DNA from 3 places in the Micromonospora sp. WMMD736 genome. Region 3 is predicted to be linked to each of the others. Evidence: riboswitches for the same ligand, from Rfam matches in the RefSeq annotation. Region 3 holds a riboswitch; each other region holds the start of a gene.
What was found. Region 3 has a riboswitch for S-adenosylmethionine ahead of ACN269_RS17430 (aminotransferase class V-fold PLP-dependent enzyme). Riboswitches for the same ligand answer to the same signal wherever they lie in the genome.
Positions count from the first base shown of each region.

Region 1: another riboswitch for S-adenosylmethionine. It lies ahead of ACN269_RS29870 (ABC transporter substrate-binding protein); the one in region 3 lies ahead of ACN269_RS17430 (aminotransferase class V-fold PLP-dependent enzyme).
Region 2: another riboswitch for S-adenosylmethionine. It lies ahead of ACN269_RS00335 (hypothetical protein); the one in region 3 lies ahead of ACN269_RS17430 (aminotransferase class V-fold PLP-dependent enzyme).

Region 1 covers NZ_JBMHMI010000001.1:6,567,570-6,577,031, forward strand. Annotated here, with positions in the region: gene ACN269_RS29850 (Na+/H+ antiporter) at 1-1,306, shown strand, start outside; gene ACN269_RS29855 (hypothetical protein) at 1,444-2,739, shown strand; gene ACN269_RS29860 (amino acid ABC transporter ATP-binding protein) at 2,766-3,509, opposite strand; gene ACN269_RS29865 (amino acid ABC transporter permease) at 3,506-4,276, opposite strand; gene ACN269_RS29870 (ABC transporter substrate-binding protein) at 4,316-5,041, opposite strand; SAM riboswitch class IV at 5,465-5,576, opposite strand; gene ACN269_RS29875 (amino acid transporter) at 5,663-7,612, opposite strand; gene corA (magnesium/cobalt transporter CorA) at 7,802-8,932, shown strand; gene ACN269_RS29885 (hypothetical protein) at 8,940-9,125, opposite strand; gene ACN269_RS29890 (SDR family oxidoreductase) at 9,437-9,462, shown strand, end outside.
Region 2 covers NZ_JBMHMI010000001.1:59,554-69,015, forward strand. Annotated here, with positions in the region: gene ACN269_RS00320 (S9 family peptidase) at 1-522, opposite strand, end outside; gene ACN269_RS00325 (GIY-YIG nuclease family protein) at 805-1,551, shown strand; gene ACN269_RS00330 (hypothetical protein) at 1,511-2,488, opposite strand; gene ACN269_RS00335 (hypothetical protein) at 2,662-3,288, opposite strand; SAM riboswitch class IV at 3,293-3,413, opposite strand; gene ACN269_RS00340 (protein kinase domain-containing protein) at 3,488-5,065, opposite strand; gene ACN269_RS00345 (type I restriction endonuclease subunit R) at 5,182-8,361, opposite strand; gene ACN269_RS00350 (AIPR family protein) at 8,437-9,462, opposite strand, start outside.
Region 3 covers NZ_JBMHMI010000001.1:3,909,687-3,919,148, reverse strand. Annotated here, with positions in the region: gene ACN269_RS17445 (DUF4031 domain-containing protein) at 1-64, shown strand, start outside; gene ACN269_RS17440 (metal-dependent phosphohydrolase) at 42-692, opposite strand; gene ACN269_RS17435 (FUSC family protein) at 770-2,035, shown strand; gene ACN269_RS17430 (aminotransferase class V-fold PLP-dependent enzyme) at 2,045-3,280, opposite strand; SAM riboswitch class IV at 3,360-3,480, opposite strand; gene ACN269_RS17425 (PrsW family intramembrane metalloprotease) at 3,504-4,982, shown strand; gene ACN269_RS17420 (hypothetical protein) at 5,016-5,183, opposite strand; gene ACN269_RS17415 (GroES family chaperonin) at 5,264-5,602, opposite strand; gene ACN269_RS17410 (AI-2E family transporter) at 5,761-7,059, shown strand; gene ACN269_RS17405 (ATP-dependent DNA helicase) at 7,220-9,409, opposite strand.

The sequences.
Region 1 (9,462 bases), 2.7 Mb from region 3:
CGTGGTGCTCACCATGGTCACGGTCTCCTTCACCGCGCAGGCGTTCGGCGTGAACCCGGCCGCCGCCTGGGTGCTCGGCGCGGTGCTCGCGCCCACCGACGCCGCCGCGGTCACCGGCCTGGCCAAGCGGCTGCCCCGCAAACTCCTCACCACCCTGCACGCGGAGAGCCTGATCAACGACGGCACCGCGCTGGTGGTCTTCGCGGTGACCGTGGGTCTGCTCACCGAGAGCGCGAAGCCGGGGGCGCTGGGCATCGGCGAGGAGTTCGTGGGGGCCAGCCTCGGCGGGGTGGTCGCCGGCCTGCTGGTGGGGGCCGGCGTGGTGCTGATCCGCAAGCGACTCGACGATCCGCTGCGTGAGGGCGCGCTGAGTGTGCTGACGCCGTTCGCCGCGTTCCTGCTCGCCGACTCGGTGCACGCGAGCGGGGTGCTGGCCGTCGTGGTCGCCGGCCTGGTGCTCGCGTACGCCGGCCCACGGGTGATCCGCGCCCGCTCCCGGGTGCTGGCGTACGCGTTCTGGGACCTGTCCACCTTCCTGATCAACGGTGGCCTGTTCGTGCTGCTCGGCACCCAGATCCCCCGGGCGGTGCGCGGGATCGTCAGCACCTCGCCGCCGCGGGCGGTGCTGATCGTGCTCGCGGTCACGCTCGTCGTCGTGCTCACCCGGTTGGGCTTCGTCTACCTGACGGCGCAGTCGGCGCGGCTGCGTCGGCGGCGGATGGTCGAGCAGGAACGCAGCACGCCGAGCTGGCGGGTCGGCACGGTCGCGGGCTGGTCCGGTTTCCGGGGCGCCGTGTCGCTCGCCGCCGCGCTGGCCGTCCCGACGATGACGGTCGCCGGCCGGCCGGTGGTCGAGCGGGATCTGATCATCTTCGTCACGGCGCTGGTGATCGTCCTGATCATGCTGGTGCAGGGCACCACCCTGCCGCTGGTGGTGCGCTGGGCGCGGCTGTCCGGCGACCCCGAACGCGTCGACGAGGCCCGACGCGCCCGTCGGAGCGCCACCCAGGCCGGCCTGGACGCCCTGCCCGGGGTCGCCGCGGAGGTGGGGGCCGAGAAGGAGTCCGTACGCCGGCTGCGGGCCGAGTACGAGCGTCACCTGGCGGACCTCGACGAGACCGGCGGACGTACCGGCGAGGAACGCCGACTCGAACGCCGACTGCGCCTCGGCGTCCTCGCCCACAAGCGACGGGAGTTGACCCGGCTACGCGACAGCCGGGAGATCGACGACCTGGTGCTCCTGGAGCTCCAGTCGGCGCTGGACAACGAGGAGATCCGGCTGCTGGGGCGTGGACCCGACGAGTGAGCGGGGTCCGCAACCGACCCCTGACGTATTGGTGACACCGCGCGGTCCGCGACCGGGGCGTCCGGGCAGCTCATCGGCGGGTACGGTGGAGGCCTGTTTCGGTGTTCGTCGATGCGCTCGGTCGGTGAGGGGGGCCCATGACCACCGGGGCGAGCGCGGCCGAGCCGCGGATGGTCACCGAGCGGCAGTTCCTCGACGAGGTGGCCTCGGTCACCCGCGAGCGGGTCGCCACCGGGTTCCTCTACCTCATGGCGCAGGAGGGCGCAGTCGTCGGCGTCCAGTGGGAACAGCCCGGCGTCGACCACCTCCGCCGCTATCGCGTCCGCGACGCCTGCCCACACTGCGTCGTCCTCGCCGCGGTGGTGACCCTCGCCCCCGTGCTGCCACTGGACGTGCTGCGCGCCGGTCGCGCCCGGCCGCAGTACGAGACGGTCCTGCGGACCGGCCGGTTGCCCCACCTGGCGTTCGCCCGTCCGGCGGGGCCACCCGGGGCGAGCTGGCTGGGCGACTGCCACGCGGTCGACGGTGACCCGCACTCCGACGCCGACTGCCCGAGGCACGCCGTGCCCCCTCGCACCGGTGACCCGTTGGCGCTGCGCCCCGGGTCGCTGCCCCGGGCCGTACGGGAGCTGTATCCGCACGAGGGCGCGGCGGCCGCCGACCTGGCCCGGCGGCTACGGATCGCGCAGGACTGGCGCGCGGACGCGCAGGCCGTGGCGAGTGGCATCCGCGAAGCGGCGGCGACCTGGGCGTTCCTGCGCAACTCCTGCGTGCTGGGCGTGCCCGTGCCCGGCGCCAACGGTCTCGTGCTCACGCTGCCGCCGGGGCGTGCCCCGGACGACCGGTCGCTCGGCGAGCTGCACGAGGCGACCGTACGCGCCCTGCCCTCCGGTGGCCCGGTGCCCTACCAGGAGCTGGCCTGCCTGCTGCCCGAGCCGGCGTCGACGACGCAGCGCATGCCGACGTACGCCGGCGCGGTGGACCTGACCGCCGCCGCGCCGGTACGGACGCTGCGGCTGCCGACGCCGCGCCGGCCGCTGAGCACCACCGGCCGGGGTGTGCTGCTGCTCTACGAGGCCCGGCACGCCATGGGTCGGCACGTGGCGAGCCCGCCGGTGCGCGACAGCGCGTACTGGGATTCCGAGGCGGCGTTGAACGTCTTCGAGTTCACCCTGCTGGAACGGGTCGCCGGGCGGCACTACCAGGAGGCGGTGGCCGCCTACCTCCAGGCGTTGCGGCGCGAGGGGGACCTGCTCGCGCGCCCGCACAAGGTGCTCGACCGGCGTCGCCGCAAGGCCCTGTCACACGCGTTCGGCGGGCTGGACGACGAGGAGCTGCACCTGTGGGCGTCGGTGGCCTACCGCAACGCCATCCTGGAACTGCTCGGCGACCTGAAGGCGTTCGCCGCGCACCTGAGCATCCAGGCGGGCTGAGCGCCGCCCTCGGAGCACTGGGCCCCTCAGAGCACCTGGGCCAGGAAGCGACGCAGTCGGGGATGGTCGGCCCCCTCGAAGATCCGCTCCGGTGGGCCGGCTTCCAGCACCACGCCCCGGTCCATGAAGGCCACCGTGTCGGCGACCTGCCGGGCGAAGCCCATCTCGTGGGTGACCACCACCATGGTCATCCCGGCGGCGGACAGGTCGGCCATCACTCCGAGGACCCCCTTGACCAGCTCCGGGTCGAGCGCCGAGGTGGCCTCGTCGAAGAGCATCACCTCGGGTCGCAGCGCCAGCGCCCGGGCGATCGCCACCCGCTGCTGCTGACCGCCGGAGAGCTGCGCGGGCCGGGCGTCGGCCTTGCCGGCGAGCCCCACCAGCTCCAGCTGCGCGCGGGCGACCTGGGCCGCCTCGTCCGGGCCGAGCCCCCGCAGCCGGCGCAGCGCCAGCGTGATGTTGCGCAGCACGCTCATGTGCGGGAAGAGGTTGAACTGCTGAAACACCATGCCGACCCGCTGGCGCAGCGCGTCCGGGTCGTCCCGTAGCACGCTGCGTCCGTCCAGCAGCACGTCGCCACGGTCGGGTTCGATGAGGCGGTTGAGCGTCCGCAGCAGGGTCGACTTGCCCGAGCCGGACGGTCCGATCACGCACGCCGTCGCGCCCCGGGGCACGTCCAGGTCGACGCCGCGCAGTACGCGGTTCGCGCCGAAGGCCAGGTGGATGTCGTGTGCCCGCAGGCTGACCGAGGTGGTGGTGGCGGTGGTCATCGCCGGTCTCCTTCCGTGGCCGGGGTCAGCGTGGGCTCGTCGTCCTCGTCCGGCGCGACGGGGTTCCGGCCGTCGCGCAGCCGCCGGTCGATCCAGTTGACGAGGTGTGTCAGTGGGACGGTCAGCGCCAGGTAGAACAGTCCGGCCAGCAGCAGCGCGGACTCGTTCCCGGTGGTGGCCGCGTAGTCCTGCCCGATGCGGAACAGCTCGCGCTGGCTGGCCACCAGGCCGAGGAAGTACACCAGGCTGGAGTCCTTGATCAACGCGATGAGCTGGTTGACCCAGGCGGGCAGCACCCGCCGGATGCCCTGCGGGATGATCACCAGCCGCATCGCGTCGGTCCAGGAGAAGCCGAGGGCCCGAGCACCCTCCAGCTGGGCGGCCTCCACCGACTGGATGCCGGCGCGGAAGATCTCCCCGATGTACGCGGCGGCGATCAGCGACAGCGCGAGGATGCCCAGCGGGTACGGGTCCGGCCCCCACACCTGCATGCCCAGCGGCGCCAACCCGACGCCGATCAACAGGATCGTCGCCGCGGCCGGCAGCCCCCGGAACACGTCGGTGTAGACGCGCGCCGGCCAGCGTAGCCACCGGCTGCGGGAGATCCCGGCCACGGCCAGCAGCAGACCCAGCACCGTGCCGAGCAGGGCGGCGGAGACCGCCAGGATCAGCGTGTTGGGCAGCCCGACGGTCAGCATCTCGGGCAGCGCCTCGCGCATCGCGTCGACGTCGAAGAACGTCTCCCACAGGGTGCTCAACGGATCCATCGTTCGCCTCTCCTACCGCCCTGCTCGCTCGTCACCGGGTCAGGACGCGGCCGACGCGGACGCCGACGGCGCCGCGACCGTGCCGCTGCCCGGCGTGAAGTCGGCCGGGATCGGCCGGCCCGGGTAGTACTGGGCCTGCAACCGGTTCCACGTGCCGTCGGCGATGACCTCGTCGAGGGCCTTGTTCAGCGCCTCGCGCAGCTTGTCGCTGCCCTTGGCGACGGCGTACGCGGTCGGTGCCGGACTGAGCTGCTTGGCCGCCACGGTGATCTTGCCGTTGCTGTCGGCGGCGGACTTCTCGCCGATCTCGGCCGGGGCGATCCAGGCGTCGGCCGTGCCCGCCTTGAGCTGGTTGATCGCGCCGTTGTAGTCGGGTACGCGGACCGGGTCGAGCTGCTTGCCGGTGGCGTAGTCGTCCTGGACGGTGCCCTGCACCACCACGACACGCTTGCCGGTGAGCTGGTCGAAATCCTTGATCGGCGAGCCGGCCGGCACGTCCAGTCCGAAGTAGCCGAAGTCGTACCCGTTGCCGAAGTCGACGGTCTTCTTGCGCGCCTCGGTGACGGTGATCGAGGAGCTGCCGACGTCGAACTTGTGGTTGTTGACCTGGGACAGGAGCGCGGAGAAGTCGGTGCCGACGAACTCGACCTTCAGGCCGAGCTTGCCGGCCACGGCGGTCAGCAGGTCGTTGTCGAAGCCGGTGAACTTGCCGTCCTTGAGGTACACATTGGGCGGGGCGTCCGTCAGCGTCCCGGCCCGCAGCACACCCGCCTGCGCCAGACCGTACGGATTCCCCGCATCGCCAGCCGACCCGCCGCCGCCGCTACCGCCGCAGGCGCTCAACCCACCAACAACCACAGCAGCGGCCGCAAAAATCCTCAAACCAACAGAACTACGCACAAAATTCTCCAAAAGGGTGACGTCGACCCCGTTGATCATGAAGTTATTGCCACGACACGCCGGTCGAGCGGGCAACAACTTCATGATCAACGCGAAGAAGGGTCGGGAGGGTGGGGTGGGGCGGGGAGGGGGGCTCAGCGCTTCAGGCGGCGGTACACGCCGCGCTGCGCATTCGCATCAGGTCCACGTGGCGACGCCGGGTCAGGGCCGGCGTACGCCGGCTTGCCGGTGGCGTGGGGCTGAGGATGTGCATGCGGTCTCCCGGGTCTTGGTGCTGACCTGGGTGCCAGGCCACGCTTGCACCGACGTCCCGCCGGTGCCTGGTCTTCACCCGGGGCACCCCACCGCGGAGGAGGGTTGCCGGCCAGCGAGCCGGGGCTTCGCGCTGGCGCTCATGACCTGCGCCGAGGCTAGCAGCGCCCACCGGTCGTCCGTCCAGCCGATATGACCACGCTCACCAGCCCCGACCCGCGCGCGGCGAGCTGGTCAACCGGCGTGGACGTGGGGTCGGCGCGTCCGGTCCGGCTCCTGACGACGCAGGATCTCCCGGGTCACCGAGGCGATCTCGCCCTGCCCGAACGCCAGGTACCGCAGCACGTTGCGAGCCGGGCCGCCCTCGGTCCACTCGAAGTAGATGTGCGGGCGGCGCGCGCTGCGGTCGCGGATCTCCAGCAGCAGCGCGGCCAGCGCGCTGGGCACCGCGGAGCTGGCCAGGCTGAGCACCGGGAAACGGTCGTGCGCCACGCTGCCGCGTACCAGCAACTCCGTCTCGAAATCCGACGGATCGGTGACCCGGACCTCTACGAAGATCACGTCGCTGTCGTCGGGAAAGTCGTTGTCCGCCATGGTCTGGGCCAGCTTGTCGCGGTACTCCGCGAGGTCGCGCCGCTCCGGCTCGTGCGCGACCAGACGGATCCGGCGTCCGGAGCGCTCGTCGATCATCGCGGTCGCCAACTCGTCCAGCTGGACGTGGTCGACCCGCAGCTCGAACGCCCGCGCCACCCGCGACAGCGCCGAGACCACGATCATCGCGCCGATGAAACAGCCGGCGATCTTCACACCGTCGGGCCGCTCCGCCACGTTCGCCACCGTGGTGTAGACGAACGCCACCGCGATGGCACCGAACGCGACCGTGCGTCCGCGCTGCCGCCGTCGCCGCGCCGCGAGGGTCACGGCCGTCGCCGCCGAGGTGATCAACACCAGGACCCCGGTCGCGTACGCGCCGCCCTGCGCGTCGACGCTGGCGGAGAAGATGATCGTGATCAGGAACGCCACGCCGGTGAAGACCAGGACCAGCGGCCGGACCGCGCGGGCCCACGTCGGCGCCATGCCGTAGCGGGGCAGATACCGGGGTACGAGGTTGAGCAGCCCGGCCATCGCGGACGCCCCCGCGAACCAGAGGATCGCGATGGTGGAGAGGTCGTAGACGGTGCCGAAAACCTCGCCGAGATGCTGGTGGGCCAGGTAGGCCAACGCCCGGCCGTTGGCGGCCCCACCCGGCTGGAAGGCCTCGGGCGGGATCAGCACGGTGGTGGTCACGCTGCTGGTGATCAGGAAGACGCTCATCGTCGCGGCGGCGGTGGTGAGCAATCGTCGCGCGCCTCGGATGCGGCCCAACGGCCGGTCCTCCGAGTCCTGACGGTCCCCCCGGATGTGCGGCATCACCGCCACCCCGGTCTCGAAGCCGGACAGGCCCAGCGCCAGCTTCGGGAACACGAGCAGGGACAGCCCGACCACCAGCAGCGGATCGCCGTGTCCGGTGGTCAGGGCGTTCGTCCAGTCTCCGACCGCGCTCGGGTGGCTGACCACCCGCCACAGCGCGTCGCCGATCACCACCGCGTTCAGCGTCAGGTAGACCGCCACCAGCACGACGGCGATCCCGATGGCCTCGCCGAAACCCTTGAGGAACACCGCGCCGAGCAGGGCCACCAGCAGCAACGTCACCGCCACCTCGTGTCCCTTGAGGCCGCTGGGCAGGAACGGGTTCTCGTCGATGTGGGCGGTCGCGTCGGCTGCGGACAGGGTGATGGTGATGATGAAGTCGGTGGCCGCGAAGCCCAGCAGCACCAGCACGAACAGCTTGCCGGGCCAGTAGCTGAGCAGGCGTACGAGCATCGCGATCGAGCCCTCGCCGTGCGGGCTCTCCACCGCCACCCGCCGGTAGACCGGCAGCGCGCCCAGCAGCGTCACCAGCACCAGCACCAGGGTCGCCACCGGCGAGAGCGCTCCGGCGGCCAGCGCCGCGATGCCCGGCTGGTAGCCCAGCGTGGAGAAGTAGTCCACGCCGGTCAGGCACATCACCCGCCACCACGGGTGGTGCCGGTCCTCCTGTGGGTGGGCGTGCAGGCCCTGCGGCGTGGGCTGGCGCGACCCGTCGGCGAGCAGCCAGCGTCGTAACCGGTCGGTCCGCCGGCCGGCACGTCTGTTCACCTCCACCGGCGTCACCCCCGTCCCGCCCATGGTCACCGCGAGTATCCGCCGTGTGGTCGACGTCCGTCCGGCGGTGTGCGGAACCCGTCCGCCGGGAGCAGCGACCCGGCCCCGGGTTTCGGGTCGGGAGCACCGGGGAAGCAGGGCCCCCGTCCCGAACCCCGGGCCGGGCAGTGCCGGGAGGGGAGCGGGCTCGTGGTTGGTGGCCGCCGCTTCCGCCGGGGCGACGGCTTCGGCCGTCAGCTCGACGAGCACGAGGCGCGGGTCGGGCCCGTCCCGCCGGCGCAGCCGGGCAACTCGTCCGCCGGCCGTCTGGTCGACAGTGCCGTCTACATCCGGGGACACCGGTTCGCCTCACCGGTCGGGCTCGCCGAGACGTACGCCTGCCTTCAGACGCAGGACCACGCGATGGCCTGGATCGGGCTGTACCGGCCCGACATCGACCAGATCTCCTCGCTGGCGCGCGAGTTCCGGCTGCACGACCTGGCGGTGGAGGACGCGATCAACGCCCACCAGCGGCCGAAGCTGGAACGGTACGGCGACACGCTCTTCGTGGTCCTGCGTGCCGCCCGCTACGACGACCTGCGGGAGGAGGTGGAGTTCTCCGAGCTGCACCTGTTCATCGGGCCGGGTTTCGTGGTCACCGTCCGGCACGGAGAGGCGCCCGACCTGGCCGCGGTACGACGCCGCATGGAGGCCGACGCGCCGATGCTCGCCCGGGGTCCCGAGGCGGTGCTGTACGCGATCCTGGACCAGGTCGTCGACGGGTACGCGCCGGTGGTCGCCGGGTTGGAGAACGACATCGACGAGATCGAGACCCAGGTGTTCGGTGGTGACCCGAACGCCAGCCGGCGCATCTACGGGCTCAGCCGGGAGGTCATCGAGTTCCAGCGGGCCGCCCGCCCACTGCTCGGCATGCTCGACTCCCTGGCGGCCGGCGCCGGCAGCTACGGCGCCGACGAGGAACTGCGCCGCTACCTGCGTGACGTCACCGACCACCTCACCCAGGTGGTGGAGCGGGTGGACGGGTTCCGACACCTGCTGCAGAACATCCTCACCGTCAACGCCACCCTGGTGTCGCAGCAGCAGAACGAGGAGATGCGCAGCCTGACGGCGGCCAGCTACGCGCAGAACGAGGAGCTGAAGAAGGTCTCCTCGTGGGCCGCGATCCTGTTCGCCCCCACCCTGATCGGCACGGTGTACGGGATGAACTTCGTGCACATGCCCGAGTTGAACTGGCGCTTCGGCTACCTGTTCGCGCTCCTGCTCATGCTGCTGGTCTGCGGCACCCTCTACCTCGTCTTCAAGCGTCGCGGCTGGCTGTGAGCGACGCTCACTCGATGCCGCGCAGGATGTGCCGCTCGTCCTCGAGGTCGTCGTCGCCGGCACCGATGCGACCGAGCAGCACGGCGGCGGCCCAGATGGTCAGCGGGGTGGCGGCACCGGTCATGCCACCGCCGGTGCGGTCGTGCTTGGTCTGGCTCCGCTCGTTCCGCGGTGGCCTGCGCTGAGCCTGCATGGGCCCTGCCTCTCCTCGTCGAAGCCGCCGCGGGCGACGCGGTGTGCCCCGCGCGCCCGGCCGGGCGGCCCGCGTACGCGGGCCGCCACCGGTACGGCATCCACGTCGAACCATCCCACGTCGGGCCGGGTCCGCACCCCCTGTTTTCGGTTTCCCGACTGACGCCCGCCAAACCGGACAACTCGCCCCGACAGCGCTCTGGCGAATATCTGACGAATCAGTTTGGCGACGGTCGATGCCCTTCACCGGCCCGCCCACCTCTGACACTCTGCAATCGCCAAGTGACGCACTGGATAGATGGATCGAGGGCCATGACAAAGCGTTGGTTGATCACGGG
Region 2 (9,462 bases), 3.9 Mb from region 3:
TTGCGGGGCCCCGAAGAAGCCCGAAGTCTCGGCAAGCACCCGCATCGCCGGGGCACCGACGAGTGGAACCGCCACCAGGGCGTCACCGTCGTCGGTTTCCCGTACGGCGAGTAGCTCGCCATTGCCGATCGTCAGGTCACCGAACGACGACGAGTCCTCCACTATCAGGCTGACGTTGCCTCCGGCTACCCGGTAGAGGCCGTTCGCGCCGGCGCACCACACCTCGTCGCTGCTCGGGGCGTACGTACCACCGCCGTAGGCGTGCACATTGCTGGTCACGGCGAAACGCGTTGGAGTTACGTCGGCCACGCCGTCGTCTGCCGACCACCGCACGAGGGTCGGGCCGCTCGCGCAGCTCGGACGGGACTCCAGCCAGTACAGCGCATCCCCGACCCTGCGTAGCTGGTCGAAGCCGATTGACGCGCGAACGGCGCTGGCTGCAGAGACGGCATCAGATTCTGGTGCCAACTCCACGGACTCCTCCTCGGGCGACGCCGCCAGCGATCCGTCGTGATGATTCATGGCGGTGAAACAGGATGCCATTGTCACCCACTTCCGGCCCGGCGGGCCGGACGCGGGCCAGCACGTGGGCGACCGCCCGAGTCTCCTCGCGAGTAGGGCCGGAGACCACGCAGAGGGTCATCTTGCCCGCTCCGCTCTCCCGGCCTGTAGTCGCGTGTTCCTTCGCAAGCGGGCGGCCTTCCGCACGGGCTCCGGCTCGGCGGCCAGCGAGTCGTGTTGGATACTCTTCCCGCTCATTCCGGCCGCTGCTGAGGTGGCCGGGATCGCCGCATCCGACGGCGCATGAAGCTACGGGAGGAGGAGGCGGTCGTGGCATCTCCAGTTCGAGACCATCGCGTGCAGGTCGTGCAGAAGTGGGGCTTCGGGATGGCCCCCGTCAAGCCCGAGGTCCAGCAGAAACGACGTCGGTCGGTAGCGGCCGTGCTGAGCTACCTGCAGAACGGCCCGATTGAGTCCAGCCCGTCACTGCTGGAGGCCCTGTCGGAAGTCAAGGGGCTCTACTCGCGCTGTCACAAGCAGGACCAGTGGGACTGGTTCACCGTGTGGCAACAGCTGGGCCGCCCCGGGCGTAAGCGCTGCCTACAAGCTGGTGATGCGCTCGGTCGCCTACGCACCGCAATCAGGGATGGCGACGATGTCACCGCTGCGAAGCAGCTCACGCTACTGACTGACGCGGACGTGCAGGTCCATCTGGCCGGATTCGTCGGGGAACAGCTGCTTGAACCGCGAGGAGCTGGCTACATCTACATGCTGTCGACTCGCGAGCTGCCCCGGATGCTCAAGATTGGCTACACCGAGCGGACCGTCGAGGAGCGGGTGAGGGAGATCAACCGGGCGACCGGCGTCGTTATCCCGTATGGCGTGCGCGCTTTATGGGTGGTCGCGGACGCTCCGTCAGTAGAGGCTGAGCTGCACGATCGATTGGCGCCTTACCGGGTGCGCAAGGATCGCGAGTTCTTCGACCTCGACTTCCGCGACGCGTCCGCCCTCATCCAGGGCTACATAGATGGTCTCCGACGCGAGGACTAGCGTGATCGCCCGTGGCGAGCAGCTGATGGAAGGCGACACGTTCTTCAATCAGGTCGACGGGCCGGCCCGCCAACTCGGCCAGGAGTTCCGGTAGGTGCCACGTCGTCAGGTGTGCGTAGCGGGCGTTGTAAACGCCGACGGCTTCGATGGCGAACTCGTCAGGAAAGTCCAGCAGTACGTAGCCGAGCAGCTGCATGATGGTCGGCGCTTCCAATGATGACCGCCGCGTCCCGTCGCGGCGCTTGCTGCCGAGGCCCGTCTTGAGTTCGAGCAGCAGGCCTGCGGCGATCAGGTCGGCGTCGGCGTTCATCAGCGATGATCCGGCGAAGGTCGGCCCGAGGGTCCAAGCACCATGCCGCGCCGACAGGGACGGCAGGAGGCTCCGCTCGGCGAAGGCGCGCAATGCCTGGAGCTCGTCGAGAGCCGCAGGTGGAGCGAGATCAAGTAGCTTCTCAGCGGTGATGGACCTTGGGGCCAGGGCCATCAACGGGGATCCGGGTGTGGGACCGGCCCGGTACAGGTCGGTGAGGAGCGCCAGCGCCCAGCAGGCCCGGGCAACGAGTTGATGGTCGGCTTCGCTGCCTGCGGCCGGCCCGGTGAACCGGGAGGTCCCCACGCTGTCGCCGCTTCGGGAGTAATTCAGCGTGCGCGCCAGTTCGTGGACCGCGTGCCGGAGTGGGGGAATGCGCGCGCCGAGCAGTGCCAAGCGCAGATCCGGTCTGGGATGCACCATGAAGCGCACCATCCAGTCGAAGGCTGAGCCGATGGTGCCAGGGTTCGCCTGGCTCCCAGGCACGACAAGGGAGCCCACGGATTCCCGATACCGTGCCTGCAGGTCCTGCCAGCGGCCGAACCGCTTCTGAATGAACAACCTCGCTGGCGAGGCTCTGTCGCTCATTGCCACGGTCAGCGCCGGCCAACCACTAATGATGGTCATGCTTCGACCACCAGGCGCCGACGTCGCTGCCCGCCACTGTCCATCATGGCCGGATGCTATCGAACGCCGCGGCATTCGAGCTGCCCGTCATCACCGGACCGAGGATGGACGATGTCCGGCGCGGCCGCTGTTGGCGATGTCGGGTACCCAACAGCAGCCGGCTGGACTGGCGATCAACGAGCGGTGGACAGGAATTCGGTCTGGGCCTGCCGGAGGCCGCTGAGGTCGTTGGGCACGGGCAGGACGCCGTAGCGGTCGAAAGCGTCGACGCTTGCCCCAAGCGACAGCGGCGAGTGCCGTTGCCACTCGGCCAGCGGCACGCTCGAAGCAGTCAGGCGTAGTGGCTCGGCGAGCCGGTCGAACTCCACCTGCTGCCACTCGCGCAGCTCGTTACCACGCCGTGCGGAGGCCATCAGCGAGGCGGCGACCTCGGTGGTCGTGGCCGTCTGCGGTTGGACCACGTCGCCGTTCATGATCGAGTGTCGGCCCAGCGGCAGTGCGGCGCGGTGGCCGTACCGTTCTCCGACGACCTGCGAGACGTGTCGGCAGGTCTCGCAGGCCAGCCACGACCACCGGGTTCGGGTGGTCACCGTGTCCCGGACGCACAACACACACAGGTCGAGGTCACCGGGAATGTCCTGGCCCTGCCACTGCTGCTCCCACTCCGGCGTACGGGGCTGGCAGCGGCACCGCTGTTCGCGCGGGGCACCGTCGCGGAGGTGCCCGCAGGTCAGGCAGACCGCGAAGGCGGCCAGGTCCAGCTCGTCGAACGGCACGGTGAACTCGCTCTCCGGTGCCATGAGGCACCCGCTCTTGCCGTACCGCAGCTTGCGGTCGGCCTGGTCTTCCCCCGGAGGCACCGTGCGCGGGTGGCGCGGTTGCCGGGTCAGCAAGCCGGGAGGCTTGACGCTGACCACTCTTGACGCCCAGGAAGCATAGAGATCATCGAGGCCGGGAGCAACTCCGCGGGGGAGACTTGAGCCCACGCTGGTGGCGGAACTATCCGTCGGCGGCGAGTCGGAGCCGGGCAAGCAGGTCGGCGACCTCCCGGGTCAGTTCATGGTCTGGGCCGTAGACAACGCAGAGGTCGTCGTGCAGCGGTTGCAGCTCGTCTGCGGCCTCGGCGGCCTTGTCTTCGGAGACCAGCAGTATGCCGATGTTGAAACGTAGGTCGAGAGCCGTGGGGGAGACGTCGCCGGAGGCGGCGCGCACGTGCGTCAGCACCTGCCGGAACTGGCGCAGGGCTGTGGTGGCCTGGCCGAGTTCCGCCCGGCAGTGCGCTGCCTGCCGCAGGCATTCCAACGCGTCCTCGCTGGTGGGGCCAGCGGTACGGGTGTACGCGGCGGCGAGGGCGTCGAACTCCGGCAGCGCGCGCCGGAAGTCCCCGCCGATGATGAGGATGGCGGCTCGCCGTGATCGCAGGCCCAGTACGCGGGGACTCTCAGCACCGAGCGCGTCGCTGGCGGGGCCGATGACGCTCTCGAGCACATCCGCGGCTTGGGCGAACCGCTCGTCGTCCAGCAGCTCGTCGGATTGGGTAACGGCAGCCTTGATCGCGTCTCGAACCTCGGTCTTCAGGATCGCCGCCGGATCGGCGCCCGACGTGCCGCTGCGAGGCGCCGGGACCACGGGGTCGGGTGCCGGCCGGTGCCGGGGCGCGTTGGGTCGGCGGTACACCAGCGTCGGGTCGGGCATCGTGCTGCTCGCGTGCTCGGAGGCGGGCGGTGCCGATCCAGGCAGGGGCAGGAAAGGCAGCAGCCGCTCGTAGACGTCGTAGGCGTCCGCCGGCCGGTCCTCGGGGGCCTTGGCCAGCAGATCGAGGACCAGCTCCTCGATCGCTGCAGGTACGTCGTGTCGGAGCGTCCGTAGCGGTGGTGGCGGCTCGGTGACGTGCTGGTGCCACAGTTTGAAGTCGCTGCCGCCGGCGAAGACCCGCTGCCCGGCGAGGAGTTCGTGCAGGACGCAGCCCAGGGCGTACAGGTCGCTCTGCGGCGTGACCTGTGCGTTCTGGATCTGCTCGGGCGGCATGTAGTGGTGAGTGCCGAGGGCGCTGCCGGTTGCGGTGAGGCGGGTGACGTCGGTGCGCAGGATGGCGGCGATGCCGAAGTCGAGGAGCTTGATCGCCCCATCCGCCGTGACCAGGACGTTGTCGGGTTTGAGGTCGCGGTGCACGACGGGGATGGCGTGGGCGTGGGAGAGGACGGTGCAGATCTGCGCGGCGATAGCGGCTGCCCAGGTAACCGGCAGCGGATGCTGTGGGTCGATGAAGGCCCGCAGGGCGGTGCCGCGAACGAACTCCATCACCAGGTAGAGCCGGTCGTATGAGCGATCGAGGACCGCGTCGTACACCTGGGGCACGCCGTGGTGTTGGATGCGTGCGGTGACGCGGGCCTCGCGGCGGAATCGCTTGGCGAACTCTTCCGCCTGCTGCGGGGTTTGCACGGCCTCGACGCGGATCAGCTTGATGGCGACCTCACGGTCGAGGACGCTGTCGTAGCCGCGCCAGACGTGCCCCATGCCGCCGGAGCCGATTTCCTCGACCCGCTCGTATCGACCGCCGATCGGCTCTGCCCGCACGTTGCCCCCACCCCTGCGACTGTCCCAGCCAGATGGTCAGTGTTGCGGTCGAACCGATCACCGTCCAGGGATGCCGCCGCGGCGTGTCACGTTGGCGCCGCGACGGCATCAGTGGGTCAGGCCGCCTCGTCGTCGACGACCCCCTCCTGCCGGCGGATCAGTCGCCAGGCGGCGCTGCGGGCGCTGCGGTTGAGCGAGCTACGGAAGTCGGTCTCCGGACCAAAGTAGCGGCGACCGAGGTCGGCGGCGGTCTCGAAGTGGTCCATCATCTTCTCCTCGAAGACCGGCCCGAAGACGTGGCCGAAGTTCTCCTCGTCGTTGGCGACTGCGGCCTGGCGGACCTTCGGGTCGGCCATCGCCTCGTTCAACGGCTTGACCACGTCATCGTCGGTGAAGCTGGTGCCGAACCGCTCGTTGAACCGGTCGACCAGCTCGGAGAGCAGGGACTTCTCCGGTTCCTTCGCCCCGCCGGAGCCGTCGCCGAACCCCTTCATCTCAGCGGCGCCCTCCGGGTTGAGGCTGACGTCGTGCTCGCCGGTCTTCTCCACCCGCAGGTGACTGAGGTCGACCTCGCCGACGTCAACGCCCCCGTCGCCCCGCCGACCCAGCCGGTTGAGCAGATGTCGGCCGTAGAGGTAGAGCCGTTCCAGCTCCGGGTCGGCGTAGGGGACGATCTGTGCGAGGAAGCCGTACTTGCGGACGTAGTCGGTGAGGTCGCCGCGGAACGTCTCAGCAGCCTCCCAGTCCGATTCGTCCTCGTGATTGAGTAGCACGTCGAAGCGGTCGACGGCGGGCTGGAGGTGCCGGTAGAGCTCGGCGTGCAGCTTTTCCCACTTCGCCCCGTTACCGGCGGCCTGCTCCTCGGCCGCCAGGTACGCCTCGACGAACTCCTGCATCTCCGCCTCGACCAGTAGCTGCGCGGACATCACCCGGCTCTGCGCGGTGTAGAGCAGGTTGGGGTCCGAGGGGAGGGTCTCGGCCTCTTCGAAATACGGCCGGAATGCCTCCTTGATCTCCTCGGCGTCGTTGACGAAGTCCAGCACCGCCAGGTCGCCCTGGCTCTTGCGGTCGGCGGTGCGGTTGAGCCGGGACAGCGTCTGCACGGCAGAGACACCGTGAAGCTTCTTGTTGACGTACATCGTGGTCAGCAGCGGTTGGTCGAAGCCGGTCTGATACTTCTCCGCGACCACCAGAATGCGGTATTCGCGCTGGCCGGCGGCGGTGCCGGCGCGGGCGGTCTTGTCGTCGGCCCGGGTGTACGCGAACACCTTTGGCAATGCAAGCTCCGCCAGTCCGCCGTTTTCCTTGACCTCACTGGTCTCCTCGCCCTCGTAGATGAGGGAGTTTGAGAAAGCCACCAGGACGCCCGGGTCGGGGTAGTCGCGGTCGGCGAGGTACCGCTTGATGGCCCGGGACATCTGTACGGCGCTCAGCCGGGATCCGGTGACGACCATCGCCTTGGCCCGGCCACCGAGCCGTCCGGCGGTGTGTGCCCGGAAGTGCTCGACGATGATCTGCGCGTGCTGGGCGACGGTGGAGTCGTGGGTCAGCGCGTACCGGGCGAGTTCCTTGTTCGCCTTGGACGAGTCGACTTCCCGCTCGTCCGGGTTCGCGTTGACCAGCTTCCAGTAGGTGTCGTAGGTGACGTAGTTGCGCAGCGGGTCGAGGATGAAGCCCTCCTCGATCGCCTGCCGCATGGAATAGACGTGGAACGGGTGGTACTTGCCGTCCTCGCCGAGGGTGCCAAAGAGCTCCAAGGTCTTGTGCTTCGGCGTGGCGGTGAAGGCAAAGTAGGAGAGGTTCGAGCTGCGCTGCCGCTTGCGGACGCTCGCCGCCAGCTTTTCCTCGGTGGTGCGCGGCCCGACGGCGCTGGTCGCGCCCGCGTCGTCGGAGTCGGCGTCCAGGCCGAGGTCGCGTAGCACCCGCCGCACATCGGTGGCCGCCTCACCCGCCTGCGAGGAGTGCGCCTCATCGACGATGATCGCGAAACGGCTACCGCGGATCTCGGCCGGATTGCGCTGGAGGTAATCCTTCAGGGCCGGGAACGTGGCCAGGGTGACAGTGACGATCTTGCCAGTCTCCTGGGAGAGCGCCTTGGCAAGCTGCTCGGACTTTGCGCCGTGCTTCTCGTCAATCTTCACGACGAGCCCGGCGGTCTGCTCGAAGCTGCCGACCGTGTCCCGGAGCTGAGAGTCCAGGTTCCGCCGGTCGGTGATGATGATGACCTTGTCGAAGACCGCGCTGCCCGGCTTGACGCCGGCCGCAAGCGCGTCCGGGTCGAGCGCGTCCTGGTCGCTCAAGGTGTGCAGCGACGAAAGCCGGTGGGCGAGCCAGGCGATGGCGTTCGACTTGCCGGAGCCGGCCGACGCCATCAGCAGGTAGTTGTGCCCGGCACCGTGCCGGGCTGCGTGCGCGGTCAGCTGCTTTACCGCATGCCACTGGTGATAGCGCGGGAAGACCAAGGTCTTTCGGGTACGTCCACCCGCAACCTTCTCCTGATGCAGGTGGACGAAGCGTTCCAGCAGGTCGAGCCAGTTGTCCCGCTGCCAGATCTCATCCCACAGGTAGGACGTGGCGTACTTCCCGTACTCGGTGGCCGGCGGGTTGCCCTTGCCGCCGGGACGCCCCGGACCCTCGCTGCCGGTGTTGAAGGGCAGGAATCGGGTCTGCGCCCCCCGCAGTTGGGTGGTAACGAAGACCAGGTCGGGATCGACGGCGAAGTTCGCGACCACCCGGCGGGAGAAGATCAGCTCGGTGGGGTCGCGGTCGGTCCGGTACTGCTCCTTGGCGTGCTCCACCCCGGAGCCGGTGATCGGGTTCTTCAGCTCGGCAGTGGCGACCGGGATGCCGTTGAGGAAGAGGGTCAGGTCGAGCCGGTGGCCCCGGTCGGCCTGCTTGGTCGCGTACGCCAACTCCCGGACCACGGTGAGTCGGTTCTGGCGGTAGTCGGCTAGGATCGCCTCAGACTCCACGAAGGACGGCTTGAAGTAAGCGAGCCGGATTCGCACCCCGTGGTCCTTGAACCCCTTCCGGAGCACGTCGAGCAGCCCGTCGGTGGCAATTGCCTGGTCGAGCCGCTTGGCGAACCCTCGCTGGGCTTCGGTTGGGTCCCCGCCGTAACGAGTTACCAGTTCTTCCCAATCCTCGGCCTGGGTCGCTCCGATGAAGGTGAAGAGCTGGCCGGTGTCGAGGCCGAGCTCGGGGCGGTAGTCAGCCTTGTCGCCCTCCGTCCAACCGTTGGCGAGGAGAGCGGCGACGATCCCATCACCGAACGCAGACTCGTGGTGAATTGCCATCAGGATCAGGCCTCCCGAATCCGGTTGACGGCCGGTGCTGTGGTTTCGACACCTGCTGTGGTGAGAAAGCAAGAGCTAGAACTCACGTTCTCCCCCGTTCCCGTTCCCGTTCCCGTTCCCGTCCTCGTTCTCGTCAATGTCGTCCTCGGATGCTGCCAGGGTCTCCTGCGCAAGCTTCCACAGCGAACCTTCACCTTCGACGAACCAACGAGAAGGTCCCTGGACCGAGACCGGTGCAGTGCTCCAACCAGCCAACTGCCACATCCGCTGCACGAGCGCGGTCGGCGAGTAGTATTTCCCATCAACGGCCCAGAGGACCGGTCGTACTCGCTGGTTGACCCATGTTGCGGCGCTCCGGCGGGGGTCCTCGGCCAACCATTCGGCCATTGCCTCTCGCTCGGGTCGAGTTCGGGTGTGGTATTGCAGCGGTGTTCCGTCAGCCAATCGCCCAGCGTCGATGAGCGTGGGGACGGCATTCGGCCTACGCTGCTTCGGAGCCCGTCGTGTGGGACGGTAGTCGTCCAGGAGGGTCGGCACTGGGTTACCGCCTTGCAGGTCCGCCAGCACGAGCCTCGCCAGGGTTCGGCAGCGAACGGTGTTGGCCAAGGTGCTCGCCACGATGGAAGCCTGCCCGTACTCGGAGTCCAGATGGTGGATCAGCCACGCTGTGGCACGCTCGACCGCCTCTGGTATCTGTCCCAGCACGGCATCCCAGTCGGCGTCGGGGTCGTCGATGCCATCGACGTCAAGGTGCTGGAAGACGAAATGCGCGATCAGCCGATTGCCGCGCTCCGCAATCGCTTCCGCCCGTGCTTGGCGATCCTTCGCCGTCCGGCTGAGCGCGTCATCAATCGCACGCAGCACGAGGACTGAGCGCCACACCTGGTATGCCGACGGCGGATCTTGAGAGTTGAACAGGAGTTGGTACGCGCCCTGCGGGCCATCCTCCCACAGCAGATCGGTGCCGCGCTTGGCGCGGATTGCAAGCTCGGGGTTTCTGTGGGCGCAGGCAAGTGCGATGGCCGCGCTGACCACCGAGCAGCCACTGTCCGGTGGTGGCTCCAGTTCCCCGCGCTTGACGACGTATGTCTTTTGCAGCGA
Region 3 (9,462 bases):
CCGGCTGCTGCGCGACGCCGGTCTGCGCCGCCCGAAGCACCTCAACGATTCGCCGACCCGGTGAGAGTGGCCAGCTCACGACGGAGATTGTCGCGGGCCGGCACCTCCCACCGCTGCGCCAGCGGCGGCAGCCGGAACAGCGCGGGCAGCTCCAGCAGCCCGGTGAGGACGCCGGCCCGGCCGCTGCGGAAGGCCGGGTCGGGCACGTGCGCGTACTCCCGTCGGACGGCCGCCGCGTAGCGGTCGTAGACGGCCGGCGGGGCCGCCAGCACGGCGAGGTCGGCGTCGCAGAGCAGCGCGCCGTCGGAGTCCTCCGCCGACACCCGGTGCCCGGCCGTGAGCAGGACCAGTCGGCGGACCTCGGTCACCGCGGGCTCCGGCACCCCGAGCCCGGTGAGCAGGTTCCCGGCCAGTTCCGCGCTGTCCCGTTCGTTGGCTTCACCGGCGGCCCGGGGGTCGTAGACCGCGTCGTGGCACCAGGCCGCCAACCGGACCAGGTCGGGCCGCTCGGCCAGCCCGGCATGGCGGTCCACCACGTCGAGTACGGCGGTCAGGTGGGTGACGGTGTGGTAGTGCCGGTGCGGCTCCCGCCAGCGGGCGAGCAGCCGCTCACCGGTCACGGTCGCGTGCTCGTCCGGTCGTGCGCCGGCGCCGTGCGCCGCCGCCCGCCACCGCTCCAGCAGATCGGCCACCGCCCGAGTCTGCCGCATCCGCGCACACCGAACGCCTGCGGGAGGATTCAGCGGGTCTGCCACGGGTAGTCGCGCCCATGGCGGCGGCCCGGGACAAGAGACCTCCGGTGGTGCGGCGTGCGCCACTGCGCGACGGACTGGTGGACGTCGACGGGGCGCGCATCGCCGAGGCCACCGAGCAGCTCAAGCACCGCGGCCGGGCCACCCTGCACGACCGGCTGCACCGGGTGCGGATGGCCGGTGGGCTGGCGGTCCAGGCCGGCTTGGCGGCCGGCCTGGCGTACCTCGTCTCCCACAAGGTGCTCGGCAACCCGCAACCGGTCTTCGCGCCGATCTCCGCGGTCGGCACCCTGGCCGCCTCGGTGGGCCAGCGGTTCCGCCGGACCGTGGAGCTGATCGTCGGGGTGGGCGTCGGGGTGGCCGTCGGCGATCTGCTGATCTACTTCCTCGGCACCGGCGCCTGGCAGCTCGGGCTGGTGGTCACGGTGGCGATCCTGCTCACCATCTTCGCCGGGGCCAGCGTGGCCATCGTCATCCAGGCGGCGGCCACGGCGGTGCTGATCGTGACGCTGAGCCCGTCCACCCAGAACCTGGAGATCCCCCGCTTCGTCGACGCGTTCCTGGGCGGCGGCGTCGCGTTGCTGGTCACGGCGGTGCTGCTGCCGCTGAACCCGCTCCGGGTGATCAACCGGGCCGCCCGGCCCGCGTTGGACCTGCTCGCGGCGCAGCTCGACGCCACCGCCGACGGGTTACGCGGCCGGGACCGCGCCACCATCCAGCGGGCGCTGGAACGGCTGCGGGACAACAAGAACGAGCTGGCCACCCTGACCGAGGCGATCGAGGGCGCGAAGGAGACGGCCACCCTGTCACCGGCCCGTTGGCACCGCCGCGACGAACTCGTCCACTACGCGGAGGCCGCCGACCCGATCGACCGCGCGATGCGCAACTCCGGCACGCTGATCCGCCGGTCCGTCACCCTGATCGAGGACGACGAGCCGGTGCCCGACACCATGCCGGACGCGATCGGCCACCTCGCCGAGTCGGTCCGGCTGCTCAAACACGAGTTCGCGGCGGGGGAGGAGCCACAGAAGGCGCGGGAGCGGTCGCTGCGGGCCGTCAGCGAGGCCGGCCGCGCGTACGGGGCCGGCGTCGGCTTCTCCGGCAGCGTCGTGGTCGCCCAGATCCGTACCACGGCCAGCGACCTGCTGGTGGCCTCCGGCATCGAACAGGAGGAGGCGAACCGCTGCATCCGCACCTCCTTCGGGGACCAGGAGCGGCCGGTGGGTGAACCCGCCGAGCCGGGCGACGCGCCGAAGCCACCCACCGCCCCGCCGGTCGGCTGAACGCGGGGCTCAGGCCAACCCGGCGAGCGCCGTGAGCAGCCGGTCGACCTGGGCGGCGGTGCTGCCCAGACCGATGCTGGCACGCAGCGCGGTCGGCGGAAGGTCCTTCCGGCCGGTACGCGTGGCGGCCTCGTCGAGCAGCCGCCGGGCCAGCGGGTGGGCGCAGAACAACCCGTCCCGTACGCCGATGTGGTGCTCGGCGGCGAGCCGGGCGGCCACCGTGGCCGAGTCCTGACCGGCGACCACGAACGACACGATGCCGACCCGGGGCGCGTCCGGACCGAAGGTCCGCAACTCCACCACGTGCGGCAGGGCCGCGAGTCCGGCGCGTAGCCGGGCCAGCAACGCCTCCTCGCGGGCAGCGAGCGCGACCCGGTCGGCGTCGGTCAACGCCGCGCACACCGCCGCCAACGCCACCGCGCCGAGCAGGTTGGGGGTGCCGCCCTCGTGTCGGGCCGGGCCGGTCGCCCAGGTCACGTCGTGGGTGGCCGGCCCGACGTGGCTGGTCGCCCCGCCGCCGGCCAGGTAGGGCGGGGCGGCGTCCAGCCAGTCCGCCCGGCCGACGAGCACACCCGCGCCGAACGGGGCGTACAGCTTGTGGCCCGAGACGGCCAGGTAGTCCACGTCGAGCGCGTGCTTGTCGACCGGGGCGTGCGGGGCGAGCTGCGCCGCGTCGAGGACGATCCGGGCGCCGTGCCGGTGGGCCACCCGGGCCAGCTCGGCGACCGGCCACAGCTCACCGGTCACGTTGCTCGCCCCGGTCACCGCGACCAGCACCGGCAGCGCGGGGTTGCTGTCGCGGCGCAGTTCGGTCAGTGCGGCGGCGAGAGCGCGTACCGCCCCGGCCGGGTTGGCGGGCACCGGCAGGCGTACCGAGCCGCGCGGCCAGGGCAGCAGGTTCGCGTGGTGCTCACCGGCGAAGGTCACCACCGTCGTGCCGACCGGCAACGAGCGGGCCAGTAGGTTGAGCGCGTCCGTGGTGTTGCGGGTGAAGACCACGTGATCGTCCGCGCTCGCGCCGAAGAAGTCCCCGATCGTCTGCCGGGCCCGCTCGTACGCCAGCGTGCAGCGCCGCGACAGCGCTCCGGCGCCCCGGTGCACGCTGGCGTACCAGGGCAGCAGTTCGGTGACCGCGTCGGCCGCGGCCCGCGCGCACGGCGCGGTGGCCGCGTAGTCGAGGTTGATCTCGCCGGGTACGCCCAGCACGTCGAGCGCCGCCGACCGCGGCGACGCGACGGCGGGCAGGCTGGGCAGCGAGGGTACGAGGGTGACGGACACGCCGGAACCTCCGGGGTCAGGGACCCCGGGTGTGCTGTCGGGACGGGGTCCGCGCTTGCCCAGCACGCCGATCGGGCTGGGCCCGGTCATCACCCGGGGCACCCCACCGCGAACTCGACGAGGGTTGCCGGCCAGCAAGCCGGGGCTTGACGCTGGCGCTCGTGACCTGCGGGCAGCATAGCGGCTGTGGATGCGGCCGGACCAGCCGGCGGGGGATGGCTACGCTGACCGCATGGCCGACACCCCGCCCGGTGCCCCCCTGCCGTCGCCGCCGCACCCGCCGGCGGCCCCGCCCGTCGGCGGGTCACCCGGGATCCCGCCGCGCCGCTTCGGCTGGCTGCGGTTCGTGGTGCTGGCCGCGGTGGTGCTGCTCATCGCCGCGTGCGCGGTCTTCATGGTCATCACGCTCGGTCAGTCGCTGGGGCTCAACGCGCTGCTCATCGGGGTGGGCGCCGCGATCCTGCCGGTGCCGGTGCTGGTCGCCTGCTTCCTCTGGCTCGACCGGTACGAACCGGAACCCCTGAAATACCTGATCTTCTGCTTCGCCTGGGGTGCGTTCGTCTCCACCGCCGCCTCGCTGAACGTGAACGAGTTCGCCGCCGGGCGGTTCGCCGACTGGGGGCTGCCGGAGGCGCTCACCGCCGTGCTGGTGGCGCCGTTCATCGAGGAGTTGACCAAGGCGCTCGGCCCGATCCTGCTGCTGCTGTTCCGGCGGCGGGAGTGGTCCGGGATCACCGACGGCCTGGTCTACTGCGGGCTCTCCGCGGTCGGTTTCGCCATGGTGGAGAACATCCTCTACCTGGGCGGGTACGGCTACGCGGCCGGCGCCGACCGGTACGGCCCGGCGACCGGCACCCAGCAGGTGATCGCCATCTTCATCGTGCGGATCCTGCTGTTCGGGTTCGCCCATCCCCTCTTCACCTCGATGACCGGTCTGGGGCTCGGCGTGGCCTCCCGGAGCGCCGACCGGCGGGTGCGGGTGCTGGCCCCGATCGCCGGCCTGCTGCTCGCGATGATGCTGCACGGCACGTGGAACCTGCTGCCCACGCTCACCCAGGCCACCGGCGAGGCGGTGATCATGCTGTACGGCTTCCTGGGCCTGATGGTGCCGGTCTTCTTCGGCACCGTCGGGCTGGCCGTGTGGCTGCGCGCCTGGGAGGGGCGGCTCACCGAGCGGACGCTGCCGGACTACGTACGCGCCGGCTGGTTGAGCCCGCCCGAGGTGGCCGCCCTCAGCAGCCTGGGTCGTCGGCACGCCGCCCGGACCTGGGCACGGCGGGTCGCGGGCGATGCCGGGGTGCGGGCGATGCGCGGTTACCAGCTCGCGGCGACCCGGCTGGCCCTGCTGCGCGACGGGTCGCTGCGTGGTCTGGACCGTAAGCCGGCCGACCGGGACCGGACCGCCGTCGAGGAGCGGCAGCTCCTGGAGGCGATCACCGCGTACCGGTCGTACTTCGTGGGCCGTGACCCGCAGGCCCCGGCCGGTGTCTGGGACGGCAGCCAGTACCACCTGCGCTTTCCCGACGGCACGCAGCGATCGGTGTCCGCGCCCGACGAGCCGGTGGTGCCCATCCCGGTGGTGCTCGCGCCGCCGCCCTCGGTCGGCTATCCGCCGGCCGGCTGGCAGGGTCTGCGCCCCGCCGCGCCGTGGCCGCCCGGTAACGCCTGAGCGCGGCGGGCGTTACCGGCGCGGCCGACGGGGTCAGGTCATCAGGGTGGTGAGGAAGTCGCCGAGTCCTTGGGCCATGGCGACCAACGCCGCGCCGATCGCCTTGAACATCTGCGCCGCGCCGTCCGGCCGGAACGCCATGAAGTAGATCAGAAAAGCGACGCTGCCCCAGGTCAGCAGTTTCTTTACGAATACCGGCATCGTCCCTCCCCAGGGCCACGGTCGCCGGCTGGCTTCCCGTCGTACGGTCCGACAAACGGCGCGGCCGGGCCCGGGGAGGTCTACAGGTAGAGGCCGGTGGAGTCGTTCTCCACCCGTTCGGCGGCGACGGCGTGCACGTCGCGCTCGCGCAGCAGCACGTACCCGCGGCCGTGCAACTCGACCTCGGAGCGGTCGTCGGGGTCGAAGAGCACCCGGTCGCCGGAGACGATGGCGCGGACGTTCGGCCCCACACCCACGGCGGTGGCCCACGCGAGGCGCTTGCCGACCGCTGCGGTCGCCGGGATGACGATGCCAGCGGTGGAACGACGCTCGCCCTCGCTGCCCTCCATCCGCACCAGCACGCGGTCGTGCAGCAGGCGGATCGGCAGGCCGGAGTCGAGATCCTGGTCGGCGGTCACGGGGCAGACGCTACCGTGTCGCAGGTGACCGGCCGCCGGTGGTTACGCCCATGGTCGTGCGGGCATTGTGTGGCGGAACTGCCCTACCGTGTCGGGAACGGACGTATGCTGTCCGACCTGTCGCCGTGGGCGGACGATTCTTTCGCCAGGAGGTGCGCTTGAGCCGCTTCGAGCGGGTACGCGGGCGGCTGCGCCGCGCCTACCAGTCAGGACAGCAGTCGGTTCGCGCCGCCCAGGAGACGCCGAGCGACGCCCCGGAGTCGCCTGGAATCGCCTCGCCGGCCGTCCCCGGTCCCGCCGCCCCGGCGAAGGCCACGGTCGTCGGCGCGGAGCCGCCGGTGGACCTGCACACCTCGACGTCCAGCCGGGACGACGCCGACGTGCCACACGGCCTGCGGATCGCCGCCGCCTGGTGCTGGCGGTTGATCGTGATCGGCGTGGTGGCCTGGGCGTTGCTCCGGATCGTCGGCACGGTCCGGATCGTGATCATCCCGTTGGCCATCGCGTTGCTGCTCTCGGCCCTGCTCGCCCCGGCCGTGGGGTGGCTGCTGCGGGCCCGGCTGCCCCGTTCGATGGCGACGGCCGTGGTGCTGGTCGGCGGCCTGGCGGCCGTCATCGGCACGCTGACCCTGGTGGTCAACGAGTTCATCCAGGGTGTGCCGGAGCTGAGCGAAAAGTCGTCGCAGGGCGTGCGGCAGATTCAGAACTGGCTGAAGACGGGTCCGTTGCACCTGTCCGACACGCAGCTCGACCGCTACATCGACGAGGCGCAGGGCTGGATCAACGACAACACCTCGAAGTTCACCAGCGGCGCGCTGAGCACCGCGGCGACGCTGGCGGAGGTGCTGACCGGCACGCTGCTGGTGCTGTTCGCGACGTTCTTCTTCCTGCGTGACGGCAACCGGATCTGGCGGTTCCTCGTCCGGCTGCTGCCGGTGGCCGCCCGCTGGAAGGTCGACGACGCCGGGCGGGCCGCCTGGCAGACCCTCGTCGCGTACGTCCGCGCGACCGTGCTCGTGGCCTTCATCGACGCCGTCGGCATCGGCATCTTCCTGGTCATCTTCGACGTGCCGTTCGCCTTCCCGCTGGCCGCCCTGGTGTTCCTCGGCGCGTTCATCCCGATCGTCGGCGCGGCGCTCTCCGGCGGTGTCGCCGTGTTGGTGGCACTCGTCGACAGCGGCCCGGTCACGGCGCTGATCATCCTGGGCGCGGTGATCGGTGTGCAGCAGGTCGAGGGGCACGTGCTCCAGCCCCTCATCATGGGTCGGGCGGTGGCCATCCACCCGCTCGCGGTGATCATCGGGATCGCGGCCGGCGTGGTGCTCGCGGGCATCACCGGCGCGTTGGTCTCCGTGCCACTGATCGCGGTGCTGAACACCGCGGTACGCCGACTGGCCGCCCGCACGGTCCCCGACACCCCACCCGACGCCGTGGTAGTAGCCTCCCAAGCCCCCTGACCCTCCCACCCCCACCCCGGCCCCCGGCCCCCGCCCCCGCTCCTGATCCCGCGATCTTGCACTTTCGGTGGCGACAAATGGTGCCGAACCGCCCAAGTCGGCAACCGAAACTGCAAGATCGGCGCGGGCGCGGGCGCGGGCGCGGGGGTGCTGGGGTGGGTTAGGTCTTGGCTAGGCGTTCCAGGGCGCCTCGGGCTACCTCGGGGCGGGTCGTGTACCAGAACGGGGGGAGGGACCGGCGTAGGAACGGGCCGTAGCCCCGGGCCGTTTCCAGGCGCGAGTCGAGCACCGCGACGACCCCCTTGTCGCCGGTGGCCCGGATCAGCCGGCCCACGCCCTGCGCCAGCCGTACCGCGGCGATCGGCACGCTGACCGCCGCGAAGCCGGAGCCGCCGCCCGCGTCCACGGCGGCCGCGCGGGCCGCCGCCAGCGGCTCGTCGGGCCGGGGGAAGGGCAGCCGGTCGATGACCACGAGCTGGCAGGCGTCGCCGGGCACGTCCACCCCCTGCCAGAGCGACATCACTCCGAAGAGGCAGCTCGACCGCTCCTCACGGAACCGGCGGACCAGCAGCGGCAGCGCCTCCTCGCCCTGCAACAACACCGGCAGGTCGGTCCGCGCGCGCAGCAGCTCCGCCGCCTGCGTCGCGGCCCGTCGGGAGGAGAAGAGCCCGAGGGTACGACCACCGAGCGCCTCGACGAGCCCGAGCAGCTCCGCACCGGCGGCGTCGGGCAGCCCGGACACGCTGGGCCGGGGCAGGTGCGCGGCGACGTACAGGATGCCCTGTCGTGCGTAGTCGAACGGCGAGCCCACGTCGAGCGACCGCCAGCCCGGGCCCTCGGTGGCCGGGACGGTGGCGGCGTCGGCCAGCCGGCGACCCGGTGTCTCGGCGGCCGGGCGGCCCGCGCCCGTGCGGGCGGCCAGCGAGGCGGCGGCCGGCGATGCGGGGACCGGTGGCGCGTCCAGGCCGAGGGCGCGGGCCACGGTGTCGAACCGGCCACCGAGCGCCAGGGTTGCCGAGGTGGCGACCACGGTGCGTTCGTCGTACAGGTGGGCGGCGAGGGTGCCGGCGACCGACAGTGGCGCGACCACGAGGGCCCGCCGGTTGCCGCTGTCGTTCTTCTCCACCCAGGCCACGTCGTGGTCGGCCTCTTCGAGGAGCCGCTGGGCGGTGGTGGAGAGGTCGTCCATCGCGGCCTTGGCCTGCTGCTTACGGACCGGGTCGGGGTCGTCGGACTTGATGTCGCCGATGGCGTCCAGGGCGGCGCGGGTGGCCGAGTCGAGCAGGGTGCACGCCTCGCGCAGCGGTGTCGGCAGACCGGCGGTGAGGCGACCGGCCGGCGCCTCGGCCAGCCCGACGGCGAGGGCGTCACCGGCGGCGGTGAGCGCGTCGGCCGTCTCCGGCCGGAGCAGCGTGCGGGCACGTTTGGTGGACCGGTCGATCATCTCCGGCACCAGCTCGGCCTGGGCGGCGGAGGAGACCCGGTCGGCCAGCTCGTGCGCCTCGTCGACGATCAGCAGCTTGTGCGGCGGGACGATGTGCCGGTCGGCCAGCATGTCCACCGCGAGGAGGCTGTGGTTTGTCACCACGATGTCGGCCTCGCGGGCGCGGGCCCGGGACGCCTCGGCGAAGCACTCCGCCCCGAACGGGCAGCGGGTCGCGCCGACGCACTCCCGCGACGGCATGGAGACCAGTCGCCACGCCTGGTCGTCGACGCCCGGGTCCAGCTCGTCGCGGTCGCCGGTGTCGGTCTTCTCGGCCCAGTCACGCAGGCGCTCGATCTGCTTGCCGATCCGGCCGGCCTCGCCGAGCCACTTCGTGCCGCCGCCGGGGCGGGCGGCCGGGGCGTCGAAGAGGGTGTCCTCCGGTTCGTCGGCCGTGGAGTTGTCCAGTCGGGCCAGGCAGAGATAGTGGTGGCGACCCTTGAGCACCGCGAACGTGGGCCGGCGACCGAGCAGCGGCTCGACCGCGTCGGCCAGTCGGGGCAGGTCGTGGTCGACGAGTTGGGACTGCAACGCCAGCGTGGCCGTGGAGACCACCACCGGACCGTCCACGGTGAGGGCGGGCGCGAGGTAGGCCAGGGACTTTCCGGTGCCGGTGCCCGCCTGCACGAGCAGGTGCTCGCCGCTGGTCACGCACTCCTCGATGGCGGTGGTCATCTGCTGCTGGCCGGGGCGTGCCGTGCCACCGGGGACCGCGCCGACCGCCGCCGCGAGCAGCTCCGTGCCGCTGGGACGGGCGCCCCGCCGCCGGCCCGCGCCACGGGCCGAGGGGGTGGCGGAACCGGTGGCGGTGCGGGGCGGAGTCACCGTGCGACGGTACCCGCCGCCGCCGACACCGCCCGCGCCCATCCGCCCGCGTGGCGGATACCCATCCGTCGACCTCGCTGGCCGGTGCCGTCCGG